4 regions of the Paenibacillus sp. FSL R7-0345 genome follow, and region 2 is predicted to be linked to each of the others. Evidence: riboswitches for the same ligand, from Rfam matches in the RefSeq annotation. Region 2 holds a riboswitch; each other region holds the start of a gene.
What was found. Region 2 has a riboswitch for cyclic di-GMP ahead of NST84_RS04740 (PA14 domain-containing protein). Riboswitches for the same ligand answer to the same signal wherever they lie in the genome.
Positions count from the first base shown of each region.

Region 1 (4,017 bases), 1.4 Mb from region 2:
GTAGAACCCCGTCACGAAGCTCCTCCAGCAGATCGAGGAAGGTAACGAGCACAGCATCATTAATGAATTCGGTGAACTGTCCGGGGTGCAGAAAAATCTCCAGCATATGCTTCAGCTGCCTGGTGTCAACAGGGGCAGCCGGCCCGTTCCCGGCAAGCAGCTCCTGCAGACCCTTCATCAGGCCGGGGAGATGGGCGTATTTGCCCTCCAGCAGGAGCAGCACGACCAGCCCGTACTTCACAGGCTGCTGACGGGAGCGGAGATTCTCCTCCAGCATCAGGGCGGCATTTCTGAGCAGCATCAGCTCCTCCATCAGCTGACTCGGGAATTGATGCAGCCGGTGCTGTATTGCACCACAGTCGCCGCAATAAATGTGGCTGTCTGTAACCTTGCCGCGGATGACTACACTGCCGGTAGCGGCAATGACGGCATGACGGACGTCGCCGGATATGTATACGTTTCCTAATACTTCTATAGTACAGTGATCCGCGATTCCGTCCGGGGCTATTACATCTCCTGCGAATAGAACAGGACTGTCTGCTGATGTCATGCTCTCCTGGATGATATGGGTTTCCGGAAAATCAATGCTCATAGTCCGGGTTCCCCAGCCTGTAATCCGCGGCCGTCCATCGCGGAGTGCGACAATTTCGCCGCCCGGGAGCAGGGAATAGCAATCAGCAGGCTTCAGGGTAATATCCTCCGGCCGGGGCGGTGGCAAAATGCTGCCGTGCACATTGAAGCCGGGCCTTCCTTCCTGCGGAGGCAGCTTGCGGGCAAGTATCCCGCCTGTCCGCGCAGAAGGAATCTCCGGATAATCAGGAACATCGTCATCAGTCCCGGGCAGCCTGGCCGGCAGCTCCAGCCGGCCGTCTATTCCAGGCAGCGGCGGCTTGCCCACAGCGATACAAACCGGAAGATAGGTCGGATTATTCAGCTCGGCATACAGGGCAGGAATGTTGAGATTAGGCATAAAGGAGCTTGAGGAGAAGTCGGCCAGGATCTGATTGACGGTCAGCCTGGACAGGAGCAGATCATAATTCGGCTCTGCCCGGACACAGACCTGGGCCGAGGCGGGGCAATTGACCAGCTTCCAGGCATACTTTTCAACCCGGTAGAGTGTAAAATAAGCGCTTAGCCCGTCTTCAGACACGGTAATCTGGTACTGCGGCTTCTCGCTGATTTCCCAGCTCAGCTGGACAGATGAAGTGATGGCGGCAGGCTCATTTACTTTGATCCGGTTAATCTTGAGGACAACGGGGTGAAGGGCAGAGATAACGGCAGCCTTGCCGCCGGGTAAGGGAGGAGTGATAAAGATCTGGTCGTTCTGCACGATGACCTTTCCGTTCTTCTCCTCATTGCCGGGTGTCCCGCTAAGCGGCCGGGACTGGGCGGAAGAATACGTTGAGTGGTCAGAGCTGAAGGAAGGCCCGGTGCTGAACGCATGCCGTGGCTGTTCAAGGGTGTGATGCGGCATTGTTTTAACCTCGCTTTTAGAATGATCCGAAACCGGCAGCCTGGCAGCCATGAATGCACATAGCATTGTTAGGCCCATTGCTTTGCGTCCTGCCCTTTCAGACAGTTTGCCTTTATACATGAGACATTGATAAACATTCAGCCTGAGGTCATTTATTGGGTCAGAGTTGACAATAAAGATTCATAACTGGTGCTATAGTACTGAATTTAGGCACTGCTGCAAATAAGCTTAATTTTAATACTTGTGCAGCGAGTTTTCAACTGTAAATTCATCCGGAAAGTGCAGCTGAAGTACGGTGTGCAAGCCGGTAATGGGTCTTTATCTCCAGTCAGACGCCGGGACATAAAAAACTATAAAAAAAGGGCCCTCCCAAGCTTACAGCTTGTGGGAGAGTCCTTTGCTGCCGAGGCGGATACTGCGGGCCGCTTCGCCTCTAACCGGCACGGGCGCGGCGGAAACGGCCGCATAATCGGCCTGTTCAATTACATCAAGCACCCGGTTCAGGTGAGAAAAGACGGCGCCGAGATCACGGATCGCGGTCAGCGGGCATTCGGCCTGCAGCTCCGAGAACCAGGACAGCTGCAGCTCGCGCGCCCGGCGCAGGCATTCCGGCAGCTGGCGCCGGGCTTCGGCATCAGACAGTGTTCTGGTGCCGTACAGGGCGATGCAGTCAGCTGCTGCGGACAACACCTCGTTCATCCGGTCCGAGGCAGCGTAGTGGGCAGGCAGCAGGGTAAGCTCTTCGGCAATCTCCTGAAGATAAAAGTGAACCTTCTGCAAATGCGAAGTAGCCTGGACCAGCCCGCGCATATCTTTACGGCAAGGATAGTGCGACAGCGTGTGCAGCAGCTCCTTCTGCAGGCTGCTGCTCTTCGCGAGCAGTCCGCCGGAGCGTTTCAGCATATCACGGGCAGGCTCGCCGTTTCTGCCGCCGGCAGCGAGTCTGCTTAAAGAATCAGCCAGCAGCAGGCTTCCTTCAAGCGCCAGACCCTTCACTTTAGCGAAGCCCTTCGGCGGGACGACAATGATATTAATCAAGAGGGCGATGAGTACACCGATCAGCGTTTCGGCGAGCCGCCATACGACATAATGGTCATGGTAGAAGGTGAGTGCAAGCACGGCAGTTACGCCAACCTGCGAGACAGCCTGGATATTAATCCGGCAGGCGGTGGCGACGCCGATGCCGATCAGCAGAATCAGCAGGATGGAGACAATGCTGATATCCATGAAGCGGCCGACAACCAGGCTGACTGTTCCGCCAAGCACAATGCCAAGCAGGCGGTAGCAGCCTTTTTCCAGTGAAGCCTTCACTGTGCCCTGAGTGATCAGAATTGCAGCCAGCGGTGCAAAGTATAGGTAATGGTCGCCATAAAGGCGGTGGACGGCCAGCCAGGAGAGGGTAGCGGCCAGTGTAATCCGTATCATATAAAGGGATAATCCAAATTTTTCAAGGCGTTCCTGTAACCCCTCGTTCATTTCAGTCATCTTCTTTCGTAAAAAGGGAAATTTTCATAGCTGTTTCAGCCGTTTTCATTATAGCATCTCAAAGCGGGCGTGCCGGGCCGATATTTTACGAAGTTGTTAAGATTAGGTCTGAGTGTTTACATTGTTCGTTATCGCATATATGGGATTCATCCGATATGCTATATAATATGAAATGTTGTCGAAGCAGGGGCGGAATTGTCGGTACAGGCGGGGCTCCGCCGGTAGAAGCCGATTGTGCACTGTAAGATAAGGGTAAAATAGGTTGTATTACATAAGGTAAGGAGGTTGTTAGCTATAGCTACCCCGGAAGGCACTATTATTTCTTTTGACCAGGTTACTAAGCAGTATGATGATGAGGAGGCCGTGTTAAAAGGCGTCAGCTTCGAAATCGAACGCGGCAAATTCTATACACTGCTGGGCCCCTCCGGCTGCGGCAAGACGACCATTCTGCGTCTCATTGCCGGCTTTGCGGAACCGACGGAAGGCTCCATTTATCTGAACGGTAAAATGATCAACCACATTCCCGCTAATGAGCGTCAGGTTAATACGGTATTTCAGGACTATGCCCTGTTCCCGCATCTGAACGTATTTGAGAATGTGGCCTTCGGTCTGCGGATCAAGAAGCTTAAAAAGGATGTTATTACTCAAAAGGTGCAGGAAGCGCTGCGCTTCGTCAATCTGGTCGGCTACGACCAGCGTGCAATTAACGAAATGTCGGGCGGCCAGAGACAGCGTGTGGCCATTGCCCGTGCGATCGTTAATGAGCCGCAGGTGCTGCTGCTGGACGAGCCGTTGTCAGCACTTGACCTGAAGCTGCGCACCGAAATGCAGTATATCCTGCGGGAAATGCAGCAGCGTCTTGGCATTACGTTTATTTTCGTTACCCATGACCAGGAGGAAGCGCTGGCGATGTCGGACTGGATCTTTGTCATGAACAAGGGGAAAATCGAGCAGAGCGGCACGCCGAACGATATTTACGATGAGCCGATCAACCGCTTTGTCGCTGACTTCATTGGAGAGTCGAATATTGTGCCGGGCGTGATGATCGAGGATTATCT
Region 1 is NZ_CP152002.1:6,705,634-6,709,650, reverse strand. It holds gene NST84_RS29060 (flagellar assembly protein A) at 1-1,525, opposite strand, end outside; cyclic di-GMP riboswitch class I at 1,506-1,595, opposite strand; gene NST84_RS29055 (FUSC family protein) at 1,850-2,899, opposite strand; gene NST84_RS29050 (ABC transporter ATP-binding protein) at 3,245-4,017, shown strand, end outside.
Region 1: another riboswitch for cyclic di-GMP. It lies ahead of NST84_RS29060 (flagellar assembly protein A); the one in region 2 lies ahead of NST84_RS04740 (PA14 domain-containing protein).

Region 2 (4,017 bases):
AAGTGCAATCTCTAAGAATCTTGCGCAGCAATAAAGAATTCCAGAGGAGCATCCTAGCGTTCATCAGCATACAGCTCCCAATAACAACCCGAAATTTTCGCGTCACACATACCAAGGAGGGGTTCCCCATGAAACTAGTACTTCTATCAGGCGGTTCAGGTAAACGGCTCTGGCCATTATCCAATGACTCACGTTCCAAGCAATTTCTGAAGGTACTGGAAAGCCCGGCGGGTGAACCGGAATCGATGGTACAGCGGGTCTGGAGACAGCTGGAGGAAGCGGGGATGACGGGCTCATCCTACCTCGCTACAGGCCGCAGCCAAGTAGAGTCCATCCAGAGCCAGCTCGGCAGCCATGTGCCGATTATCGTGGAGCCGGAACGCCGCGATACCTTCCCGGCCATTGCACTGACAGCGGCTTACCTGTATTCCATCGCCGGCGTATCTCCGGCGGAGACAGTGGCTATCCTGCCGGTCGATCCTTATGTGGAGGCTTCCTTCTTCGATACGGTAGTCCGGCTGGAGCAGACGATGGAGGAGAGCGGCGCAAATCTGGCGCTGATGGGCGTAGTGCCTGAGCATGCGTCAGAGAAATACGGATATATCATTCCGACCAGTGATGCGGCGGGGGCAAGCGGCTACCTTCAGGTGAGCCATTTCCAGGAAAAGCCTGACCGTGTGCAGGCAGAAGGCCTGATCAGCAAAGGCGCCCTTTGGAACTGCGGCGTATTCGCTTTCCGCCTCGGTTATCTGCTGGATATTCTGCAGAGCAAAGGATTGCCGCTTAATTACGAGGAGCTGCAGAAGCAATACAAACTGATGGCTTCCATCAGCTTTGATTACGAAGTGGTGGAAAAAGAAGAAAAAATCGTCGTTCAGCCGTATGCCGGCTTCTGGAAGGATCTGGGCACCTGGAATACGCTGACCGAGGAGATGAGCAGCAACCTGGTCGGCAAGGGCGTGGTTACCTCCGATTCCGAACGGACCTGCCTGATCAATGAGCTGGACATTCCGATTACAGTCATCGGGGCCAAGGACCTGATCATCGCGGCCAGCCCTGACGGAATCCTGGTTACGCATAAGGCGGAAAGCCCGCGAATCAAGGAAGTGCTGAAATCGCATGAACAAAGACCGATGTACGAGGAACGCCGCTGGGGTCACTATAAAGTTATCGACTATGTGAAATATGATGAGGGCAATGAAGTACTGACGAAGCGGATTTTTATCGAGCAGGGAAAAAATATCAGCTACCAGCTACATCACAAACGCAGTGAAATCTGGACTTTTGTGAGCGGGGAAGCAAGTATTGTCATCAATGAAAAGATGCATAAAGTGAAGGCTGGCGATGTCGTACGCATCCCGGAAGGAACAAAGCATGCGATCCTGGCGCTGACCGATGTGGAGTTTATCGAGGTGCAGAGCGGGTCTGAGCTGGTGGAAGAGGACAACATCCGGATTACGCTGGACTGGGAAGATATTGAATTACACCAGTTTATTTCATAGGCCTAATTTATCTATTTAACCAAGTTCCACAAGGCTGAAACAGGTATTTAGAACCATTTATTAATAAATCTTCATTTTTGCTATAAACCTACAACTTCATAGAGTCGATACTTACGGTAAGAAGGATAACTCCTTCAAAAACGACAAAGGCAAACCTACTCGAAAGATAGGGACGCAAAGCTATAGGGCCTCTACCAAGTGGCAGCCTGGCTACCGAAAGGAAGATAAAAGTTGAAAGCTTACCGTAAGTCTCGTCTGTTGTCCGCCGTGTTGTCTGTGGCCGTATTTTTGTCTGCTGTGCCAATGGGCTTAGGACTTGCCCCGTCATCTGCGCATGCTGCTTCTGTGACCGGAGCACCAGTAAACCCTAACGCTTCAGCGGAAGCAGTCAAGCTGTTGAACAACCTGTACTCTATTTCCGGTAACGGGATTATTTCAGGTCAGCATGACTATTTTGAAAGTCCTGATGAAATCAGTAACAAGCTGAAGGCGACAAGCGGGCAATACGCAGCGCTTCACGGTTATGAGCTTGGAGCGATTGGCGGACAGACAGAGAGTGGAGTAGCTGCGCAGCGTAAAAACATCGTCTGGAGCGCGACCAACTGGTATAAGGCTGGCGGAATCGTAGCCATGACTTTTCACCAGAACCTGCCCGGCACCAAATATGACTGGGGAAATGTACAGAAGAATATCAGCCAGGCTGAATTCAACAAATACGTAACACCCGGAACCACAGAGTACAACGCTCTGATTGCCGATCTTGATAAAGTGGCCGTTTCGCTCAAAAGTTTGCGGGATGCTGGAGTTCCTATTCTCTGGAGACCTTACCATGAAATGAACGGCGGCTGGTTCTGGTGGGGCAAGAAAAATAATTTTGCCGCGCTGTGGAATATCATGTATGACCGTTTTGTTAACGTTCATCAATTAAACAATTTGCTGTGGGTGTGGAATCCGAATGCTCCCAACTCCAATTCCGATCCTTATGAACTGACTTACCCGGGTGCGGATAAAGTGGATGTGCTCGCAGCAGATATATATAATAACGACTTTTTGAACAAATATTATGACAGCCTGCTCAGCCTTGCCGCCGGTAAACCGATTGGTATCGGTGAAAATGGTGAAATGCCAAGTATTGCAAAGCTGAAGCTTTCCCAGCAGAAGTACGTCTTTATGATGAACTGGGGAAAAATGCTGTATGAAAACAACAGTACAGATACCATCAAAACCTTTATGAATGACAGCTACACCCTGACACGTGACACGTATAAAACATGGGTAGCACCGAAAGCTACACCAACAGCCACACCAACACCAACAGTAAAGCCGACAGCAACACCGACAGCTACGCCAACACCGACAGTGAAGCCAACAGCAACACCGGTACCAACAGCGGCACCAGTGGCAGCAGCCCCGGTACCAGCACCTGAATTGCAGGAGCCGGTGGTTAACGGACTTAAAGGCGAGTATTTCAAAAACATGACACTGACCGGTACTCCGGTGCTTGTGCGCAATGACGAACAGCTTAACTTCAGCTGGCGGCAGACAGCCCCGGCCCCGGTGCTTCCGGTTGACGGATTTTCGATCCGGTGGACCGGCCAGATCAAGCCGGCCTACAGCGAAACGTATCAGTTCGTTACCAACTCGGATGACGGTATCCGCGTCTGGGTTAACGGCACAGCAGTCATCGACAGCTGGATGAAGCAGAGCGGTACTGAGCGCACCGGCAGCATTGCCCTGCAGGCCGGACAATTGTACGACATTAAAGTTGAATATTATGAAAATGCAGGCGATGCAAGTGTCCGTATGATGTGGCAGAGCCCAAGCCAGCCGAAGGTAGTTGTTCCGGCAAGCGCATTGTTTGTAAAGAATCCGGCCAGTCAGGCAGCAGCAGCACCGGCAGCAACGGCTACACCAGTACCAACTGCGGCACCAACGGCTACACCAGTACCGACTGCAGCACCAACCGTAGCACCAACGGCTACACCAGTACCGACTGCAGCACCAACCGTAGCACCAACGGCTACACCAGCACCGACTGCAGCGCCAACCGCTTCGCCGGCACAGGCTGCCAAGCCGGGGCTGGCAGCAGATTCGGCATCACAGGAATCTGTAATGAATGGCCTAACCGGTGAGTATTTTAAAAATATGACACTATCCGGTACTCCGGTGCTTGTGCGCAATGACGAACAGCTTAACTTCAGCTGGCGGCAGACAGCTCCAGACCCGGTGCTTCCGGTTGACGGATTTTCGATCCGCTGGACCGGCCAGATCAAGCCGGCCTACAGCGAAATGTACCAGTTCGTTACCAATTCGGATGACGGTATCCGCGTCTGGGTTAACGGCACAGCAGTCATCGACAGCTGGGTGAAGCAAAGCGGTACCGAGCGTACCGGCAGCATTGCCCTGCAGGCGGGACAATTGTATGACATTAAAGTTGAATATTATGAGAATGCGGGCGATGCAAGTGTCCGTATGATGTGGCAGAGCCCAAGCCAGCCGAAGGCAGTTGTTCCGG
Region 2 is NZ_CP152002.1:1,127,091-1,131,107, forward strand. It holds gene NST84_RS04735 (sugar phosphate nucleotidyltransferase) at 129-1,502, shown strand; cyclic di-GMP riboswitch class I at 1,641-1,720, shown strand; gene NST84_RS04740 (PA14 domain-containing protein) at 1,734-4,017, shown strand, end outside.

Region 3 (4,017 bases), 610 kb from region 2:
CGGCAGTCCGTCCCTCTGGTGGAAGGGGCGGGTGCTCTTTGATCTGCTGCCTGAGCTGGAGGAGAAGCTGCGCAGCGGGGAGCTCGAATGCTCCCTGATGATCGGCATCGGCTCGGAGGAGGGTGGCATGCTGGAGGATGCCAGGACATTCTATGAGCGCCTGGTCCCATATACCGGCAGCGGGCTCAGCCGGCTGTCCTATAATGAAATCCAGGGTGAAGGCCATATGTCTGTACTGCAGCCGTTGTTCAGTCCGATGCTGCGCTTTGTTTTTGCGGCAGAGGGAGCGGAGCTCTGTATTTGAGCTGCTGGGAATCAGTTTCATTTGAACTGGACCCGGGTTTGCTTTATATTAGTAAGGGAGCAGAATTCCGGATTCATGCAGACGTAGGCTAGAATCACACAATTGATGCAGCGCGGAATCCGAATTGTACCGGGTTCCGCTTTTTTTTCTTCTATATATAGGACAAAATTTGTACTGGTATAGTGGTATGTATCTGTTATCCCGCGGGTATCTTTTAATTATAGAACAGGAATCAGGAAGGAGTGTATGCAAAGGAAATGGGCAGTCTCCTTATTGCGTGGCTTTGTATGCTGTGTTTATTTTTCACCTTCAGAGATAAGGTGAGCCGGAGAATCCTTTATCCTGTAGCGCTGGTTGTTGTGCTTGGCACTTTAGGCTGCTGGACTATTTTAATGTAATTTTCAGGTGTCTATCAGCTGATTTTCAGGTTGATCCTTTATATTAGAACTACCAAACACCCCCCAGTGTTATATGGTACCCTGCAGGTCTTGTCAACTCCCATGACAAGGCCTTTTTGCTGCACAAAATTAACAAAAATCATCAATGGTGTGATATTTTTCACAATAAAATGTTTAGAATTGTTTTATATTGAATTTGAAATACTGAAGATAAGAATAAACCTGCTGAAAAGGAGCATGATGATGAATCACGAAGGAAGTCTCCGCCGCGGTCTGTTGTTTGGTCTGGTTTTAAGTATCCCGCTTTGGATGTCAATGATCGGCTGGCTGCAGCTGCTCTAAAATACAAGGTGCAAGACGGTCAGCAGGTTATCTGCGGCAGTCTTTTTTACTTGGCTGTTGAGTATAATATCTAAGGCGGTACTAGTAGTTCAATTCTACTAGAATTAAACATTTTGAATATATTAAATTTAAAATAAAAAAAGAGAGTATTCCGGAGTATAAAAGAGGATTACTTTGATAATAGATAGAGTTATATAGGTTTGTTACTGAGAATCTTCCATACAGGCCATTTTCCCAGAAAATTCTAATATTATTGCCAAATTATTATAAGGAATAGATTGACAATATAGAGGATCAGGGAATACACTGAGTTTAGTGCTAAAGTAACAAATGTCATAGACTAGTTATTACAATTTAAATTACATACTTTCTCATGTATAATCGCAAACCGCATGAAAGTGCGGGACGCAAAGCCAGGAGTCTACAGCCTCGGGAGAAGAGCGCTATGATCGTCCGGCCGCCGTGAAGCTTGTCTTCCTGGCGGCTTTTTTGTTGTTTTCAGGCGGGGTGCTGCTGTAGCCAAGCTTTAAATTGTTATCTTACGGGAGGAATTATTAATGAAACGTAAATCCGTATTGAAACTGTCCTTTGCTTTGGCTATGGCTGCTGTCCTGCTGGTTGGGGGTTGGCTGACTGCTGCCGGCCAGGATAAAATAAGGGCCGACAGCACACCTCTTCCGGGCATTGCGGGCAAATACAACGTATTCGTCCTTGGTGATCTCAAAGGCTACCACAGTGATTCTGAAGGCAGAATGGCGGCAGGCGGTAACATTACGCTTTCACAGGGCGGATATTCGGTAGGCCACAGCCTGAGTAACGAGGAGCGTTCCGAAATGGATTCGCTGGTTGCGGGCGGTAACCTGAACTACGAGATGGGGGAAGTAAACGGCAGCGCCGTTTATGGAGGTACATATACAGGCTCAGGCAAGCCTAGAGGCGGTACAGGAACCCTGCGGCAGGAAGCGAACGTTATTAACTTTGTCTCGGAATTTGCCTTGCTTCGTACGAAATCCCAAGAGCTTGCAGCTCTGACGGTGAACGGCAAGACTGAAGACAGCTATGGAAATATTAAACTGACTGGTACCGATCCCGTACTGAATGTATTTTCGGTTTCCGGCAGCGTGCTAACGGGCGCCAATGAGCTGCGGATCACTGCTCCGGCAGGATCAACTGTAATTGTTAATATAGACGGCAGCTCTGTCACATTCAAAAACGGGAACGGGCTGACAGGGGTCAGCCAGAATAAAGTGCTTTATAATTTCCCGCAGGCGACTGCCCTGCGGCTGGAAAGTATCGGTGTGATGGGCACCGTGCTGGCGCCGAATGCGGCGATTACCTTTAATAACGGGCAGATTAACGGCAGCATGTATGGCGCCTCACTGGAAGGCAGCGGGGAATTCCACCATAAGCCGTACACCGGCCGTGACAACGGAACACCAGCTACACCAACACCAACACCAACACCAACACCAACACCAACACCAACACCAACGCCGACAGTAACACCAACACCAACACCAACACCAACGCCAACGCCGACGCCGACAGTAACACCGACGCCAACGCCGACGCCGACAGTAACACCGACGCCAACACCGACGCCGACAGTAACACCAACACCAACACCAACACCAACACCAACACCGACGCCGACAGCAACACCGACGCCGACAGCAACACCGACGCCGACAGTAACACCGACGCCGACAGTAACACCGACGCCGACAGCAACACCGACGCCGACACCGACACCAACGCCGACAGCAACACCGACACCGACGCCAACGCCGACAGCAACACCGACACCAACGCCGACAGCAACACCGACACCGACACCGACACCAACGCCAACGCCGACAGCAACACCGACGCCAACGCCGACGGCAGGGCCAACAAGCACGCCAACACCGGTTCCTACCACTGCAGCGACACCGACGCCAACTCAGGGGACGCCGGCAACGGCACCGCCGGCAGCAACACCGACAACCGGAACTCCGGTGACGACTCCAACAGCAACAAACGCCGCCACACCGGCTCCGACCAGTATCGTTGCTATCCCGGGGGGCACCGTACCGACACCGTCAGGCCCGACAGTCATAGGCACGATCGTAACCGATGAAGAACTGGCTATTGATGATAATCCTGTACCGCTTGGTCCGGGGCCTAGTGCAACGTCGGCTGTAGGAGGTGTAATAGCCGTGCCGAAGACTACACCTGCGCCAAGTCCGACAGCCGGACCTGGCCCCGAGGATGAAATTGTGCTTGATGATGAGATTCCGCTGGGCAGCGTAACGGATCCAGGCACTACAGTAAAGGCAACGGCAGCTGCTACATTGCCTCAGACCGGAGAAAACAGCCCGGCTCCGTATTATATTACAGGTCTGACGCTGGCCGCCCTGGGACTGCTGCTGAACAGAACCAGAACCGGCAAACGCAAAAGCTAGACAGTAAAAGTGCGGTGGATGGAAAGGTTCATTCCGCCGGGATACCTTATAGGCTGCTGCCGGAAGGGTTATAGCTCCGGGCAGCCTTTTTTGGTCGTAAAGCATTTTAATGCTTTCGGGGTCTCAGCAAAGTCCCTGAGTCAGTGTCCATGAGAGGCCCCACTTTGTGGGGTTATTCTATGCCGCTTTTCGTGGCGCCTGCCAGTTTAATATCTATATAAATGCAAGGAGGCGATATCTATGTGGTTGATCATAATAGCGGCAGTTATTATAGTAGCGGCCGCAGCGCTGCTCTTTGCGGGCTTTTTCTTTTACGGAGTGGCAATCAATCGTGCGCCGAAGGAGTTTTTGGCCAGCAGTCCGGACCTGAAGCTTGATCCGCCTGTTGCTGGTGCGTCCTGGGGGGAAGGGGCCGAGTGGGTTTCCCGCCAGCATTTCCGGGATGTCCAGCTGGTGTCGGATGACGGCCTGCAATTAAAGGGTTATCTGCTGCTGTCGGAGCGTGCAGAAGGCCGCACTGCGATTATTG
Region 3 is NZ_CP152002.1:519,487-523,503, forward strand. It holds gene NST84_RS02235 (alpha/beta hydrolase-fold protein) at 1-304, shown strand, start outside; cyclic di-GMP riboswitch class I at 1,417-1,509, shown strand; gene NST84_RS02240 (choice-of-anchor A family protein) at 1,602-3,488, shown strand; gene NST84_RS02245 (alpha/beta hydrolase) at 3,729-4,017, shown strand, end outside.
Region 3: another riboswitch for cyclic di-GMP. It lies ahead of NST84_RS02240 (choice-of-anchor A family protein); the one in region 2 lies ahead of NST84_RS04740 (PA14 domain-containing protein).

Region 4 (4,017 bases), 450 kb from region 2:
TCAGGACCCGCCTGAGGTTATTCTGCAGATGATCGCAAAATGGAAGGAAGGCTATGAAGTAGTCTATGCCAAGCGGCTTAAGCGCCACGGGGAGACACTGTTCAAAAAGGTGACCGCCAAGCTCTTTTACCGTCTGCTGAGCAGTATGACAAGCGTTGAGATTCCTACTGATACCGGCGATTTCCGGCTGATTGACCGCAAGGTCTGTGATGTTCTGAGAGGGCTTAAGGAGAAGAACCGGTATGTCCGGGGACTTGTAAGCTGGGTAGGCTTCCGTCAGACGATGGTCGAGTATGTGCGGGAGGAGCGTTTTGCCGGTGAAACGAAATATCCGCTGAAGAAAATGGTCCGGTTTGCCTTGGACGGGATCACCTCCTTTTCACATAAGCCGCTCAAAATTGCATCCTACATTGGCTTTTTCCTGGCCTTTTCAAGCTTTTTATATCTGTTCTTCATCCTATTCCAAAAGCTGTTCACAACGTGGGCGGTTCCCGGGTGGACTTCCATTGTGGGCGTCAATCTGCTCTTCAATGGCATCGTGCTGATGCTGCTGGGGGTAATCGGTGAATATATCGGGCGGATCTACGATGAATCCAAGGACCGGCCGCTGTACATTGTACGGGAGACCAAAGGGTACGGGGATGAGGAGTATCCTGACAAGCGGGAAGGCAAGCGTTATGAGCGGTAAAAAGCTGAATGCGGGCTTTATCCAGTTCCTAAAATTCAACGCCGTAGGTTTGCTTAATACATTAATCGATTTTGCAGTATTTACACTACTGCACTCGCTGGGGATGATGAATGCTCCGGCGCAGGTTATTTCTTATAGTGCGGGGACAGCGAACAGTTTTTTTTGGAACAAGAAGGTGACCTTCAGTGACCGGGCGGCAGCTAAGGACGGTTCCGACCGGCTCCAGCTGGTGAGGTTTATCATCCTCAATCTGGCAGTGCTCGGCATTTCAGTACTGCTGATGCATTTTCTGACTGACAGCTTCGGGGTTCAGGTGCTTATAGCCAAGGTGCTGGTTACGTTTGTTACGGTGCTTATCAACTTTTTCGGAAGCCGGTTGTGGGTGTTCTAGGCAACCACCGGGATTGGGGCTGACCTGTTCAAAAATGTAAAGGGGGATGTTCATGCGCAAGTTTTCCTATCTAATTATATTGGCGGGCGTCCTTATTATGCTGTATCCGAAAGCGAATGAATGGTACAACGACAAGCAGCAGGCGAAACTGCTGGAGGAAGTAGAACAAGCCTACAGTGAGCTTACTCCGGCAGCTGAACCGGATCTGCAAAAGCCCTATGCTGAGGTGACCCAGCTGTTGGCCGAGGAGTCGGAACAGGAGGAAGAGGTCCAGCCAGCGGCTGAGCCGGCTGAAGAGATCGCAGTTGGCGGCAAAATCACCGGGATCATCACGATTGACCGGATCGATCTGAAGCTGCCTGTACTTGAAGGTGCGACAAAAGCGAATATGAAGCATGCTGCCGCCCATATGAAGGAGACAGCTCCGCTGGGTGAGGTGGGGAATGCAGCTATAGCAGCGCACAGATCCAGAACGGCCGGCCGGCTTTTTAACAGGCTGGATGAAGTGAAGATTGGAGATACAATCAAGATTAAGACAAGCGCAGAGGAGTATCAGTACGAAGTTTATGATATCTCTATTGTAGAACCGACGGACGTGTCGGTGCTGAACGGCAATGATAAGGACAAAATCCTCACTTTAATTACCTGCGATCCGCTTGTTAATCCGACTCACCGGCTGATTATTCATGCAAAGCTATCTTAGAATCAAAGAGAAAAAGGGATTCAGCGCGAAATATTAAAAAATTTATTGAAATATGCTGAAATTCTAGTAAATTAGGTCTTGTATCTAGGCGAATATATGGTAGTATATAACTATAAAAGCACGCACGATAACGGCAAACCTATCGAAAGGTAGGGACGCAAAGCTAAAGGGCCTTCCCGTAAGGATGGCAGCCAGCTACCGAATGAAGGGCTTTTTTTGTTGGCTATACGATCCAAAATCTAGCATTTTTGGTAGATTGAGAGAGATAAAGCTGCACACGATAACGGCAAACCTATCGAAAGGTAGGGACGCAAAGCTAGAGGGCCTTCCCGTAAGGATGGCAGCCAGCTACCGAAAGGAGTTTTATCCATGAAAAAATTTTACTTCATGCTGTTAACATTATTCGTAGTTGTCACTTCCGTTCAGACAAGCACTGCTTCAGCTGCTACTGCAGACTCAAGCTGGTTGAATACTTCCAAGCTCGATCAGGGCGTTGTTGCAGTATCCTATGATGTACCTGCTGACAAACGCATCAAAGTTATGATCACCAAGGGCGGTAACAGCTACACTTACAACCTGTATGCTTCCCAGTCGACAGAATCCTTCCCGCTGCAACAAGGCAACGGCACTTATAAAGTATCTGTTCTTGAGAACACAACCGGCAACAAATACAAAGTAGTAACTTCCGAAGATGTTGAGCTTAACCTTAGCAATGCTAACGCTGTATACTTGAGCTCCGTACAGAACGTTAAATGGACCTCTTCCGATAAAGCCGTACTGAAAGCTAAACAGCTTACACAAGGTCTGACTACAGACGAAGCTAAAGTAAAAGCGATTTATAACTACATCGTAGCAAATGTTAAATATGACAACACACTGGCTACAACAGTAACGCAGGACTATATTCCTAATAACGACAATACATTGCTCTCCAAAAAGGGCATTTGCTATGACTATGCTTCCCTGTTCGCCACTATGCTTCGCAGTGAAGGCATCCCTACTAAATTGGTAATGGGTAACACCAGCTATGTTTCGACATACCACGCCTGGAACGAAGTTCTGCTGAACGGCAAATGGGTAACAATCGATACTACTGTTGATGCAGGTCTGGCTAAGAACAATAAAGATGTTGGCCTTACTAAAGTAGCAAGCAAATATAGCGCTGCTAAATTCTACTAAGAACGAAGAAAATATAGTGGTAAGAAGACGGACTGCTTATTTATTTAAGCGGTTTGTCTTTTTTTTGATTAAGGGGTTGCTTTTTGTCGGTAATGTGGGGTATTATAAGTGAACGTTGTTACAGCGCGTCAAGGTTTAGCTGAAATTGACTGAAAAAGACATTTCAAAAAAAGCTTGCGTTTCTGAAACAAACGTGATATATTATAAGAGTTGCTGACGACGAGAGCGTAGGAGTCAACGACGAGCTTGATCTTTGAAAACTGAACAACGAGTGAGTATCGGAAATCACTTCGGTGAGATCCAAAGTAGAGAATGTAAATTCTCGTCAGATGTTTCAAAATGAGCAATCGCTCTTTTCGATAGTTTTCGGATGGTTATTTCCTCGGAGTAATTCGGGTGTGGTAACTACTCGGAAAAACCTTATTGGAGAGTTTGATCCTGGCTCAGGACGAACGCTGGCGGCGTGCCTAATACATGCAAGTCGAGCGGAGCTTATCCTTCGGGGTAAGCTTAGCGGCGGACGGGTGAGTAACACGTAGGCAACCTGCCCCTTAGTCTGGGATAACTACCGGAAACGGTAGCTAATACCGGATAATTTCTCTTTTCGCATGAGGAGAGAATGAAAGGCGGAGCAATCTGCTGGTAAGGGATGGGCCTGCGGCGCATTAGCTAGTTGGTGGGGTAACGGCTCACCAAGGCGACGATGCGTAGCCGACCTGAGAGGGTGAACGGCCACACTGGGACTGAGACACGGCCCAGACTCCTACGGGAGGCAGCAGTAGGGAATCTTCCGCAATGGGCGAAAGCCTGACGGAGCAACGCCGCGTGAGTGATGAAGGTTTTCGGATCGTAAAGCTCTGTTGCCAGGGAAGAACGTCCGGTAGAGTAACTGCTACCGGAGTGACGGTACCTGAGAAGAAAGCCCCGGCTAACTACGTGCCAGCAGCCGCGGTAATACGTAGGGGGCAAGCGTTGTCCGGAATTATTGGGCGTAAAGCGCGCGCAGGCGGCTATTTAAGTCTGGTGTTTAAACCTTGGGCTCAACCTGAGGTCGCA
Region 4 is NZ_CP152002.1:673,464-677,480, forward strand. It holds gene NST84_RS02915 (glycosyltransferase family 2 protein) at 1-688, shown strand, start outside; gene NST84_RS02920 (GtrA family protein) at 678-1,079, shown strand; gene NST84_RS02925 (class D sortase) at 1,132-1,782, shown strand; cyclic di-GMP riboswitch class I at 1,905-1,985, shown strand; cyclic di-GMP riboswitch class I at 2,058-2,138, shown strand; gene NST84_RS02930 (transglutaminase-like domain-containing protein) at 2,152-2,961, shown strand; rRNA gene NST84_RS02935 (16S ribosomal RNA) at 3,382-4,017, shown strand, end outside.
Region 4: another riboswitch for cyclic di-GMP. It lies ahead of NST84_RS02930 (transglutaminase-like domain-containing protein); the one in region 2 lies ahead of NST84_RS04740 (PA14 domain-containing protein).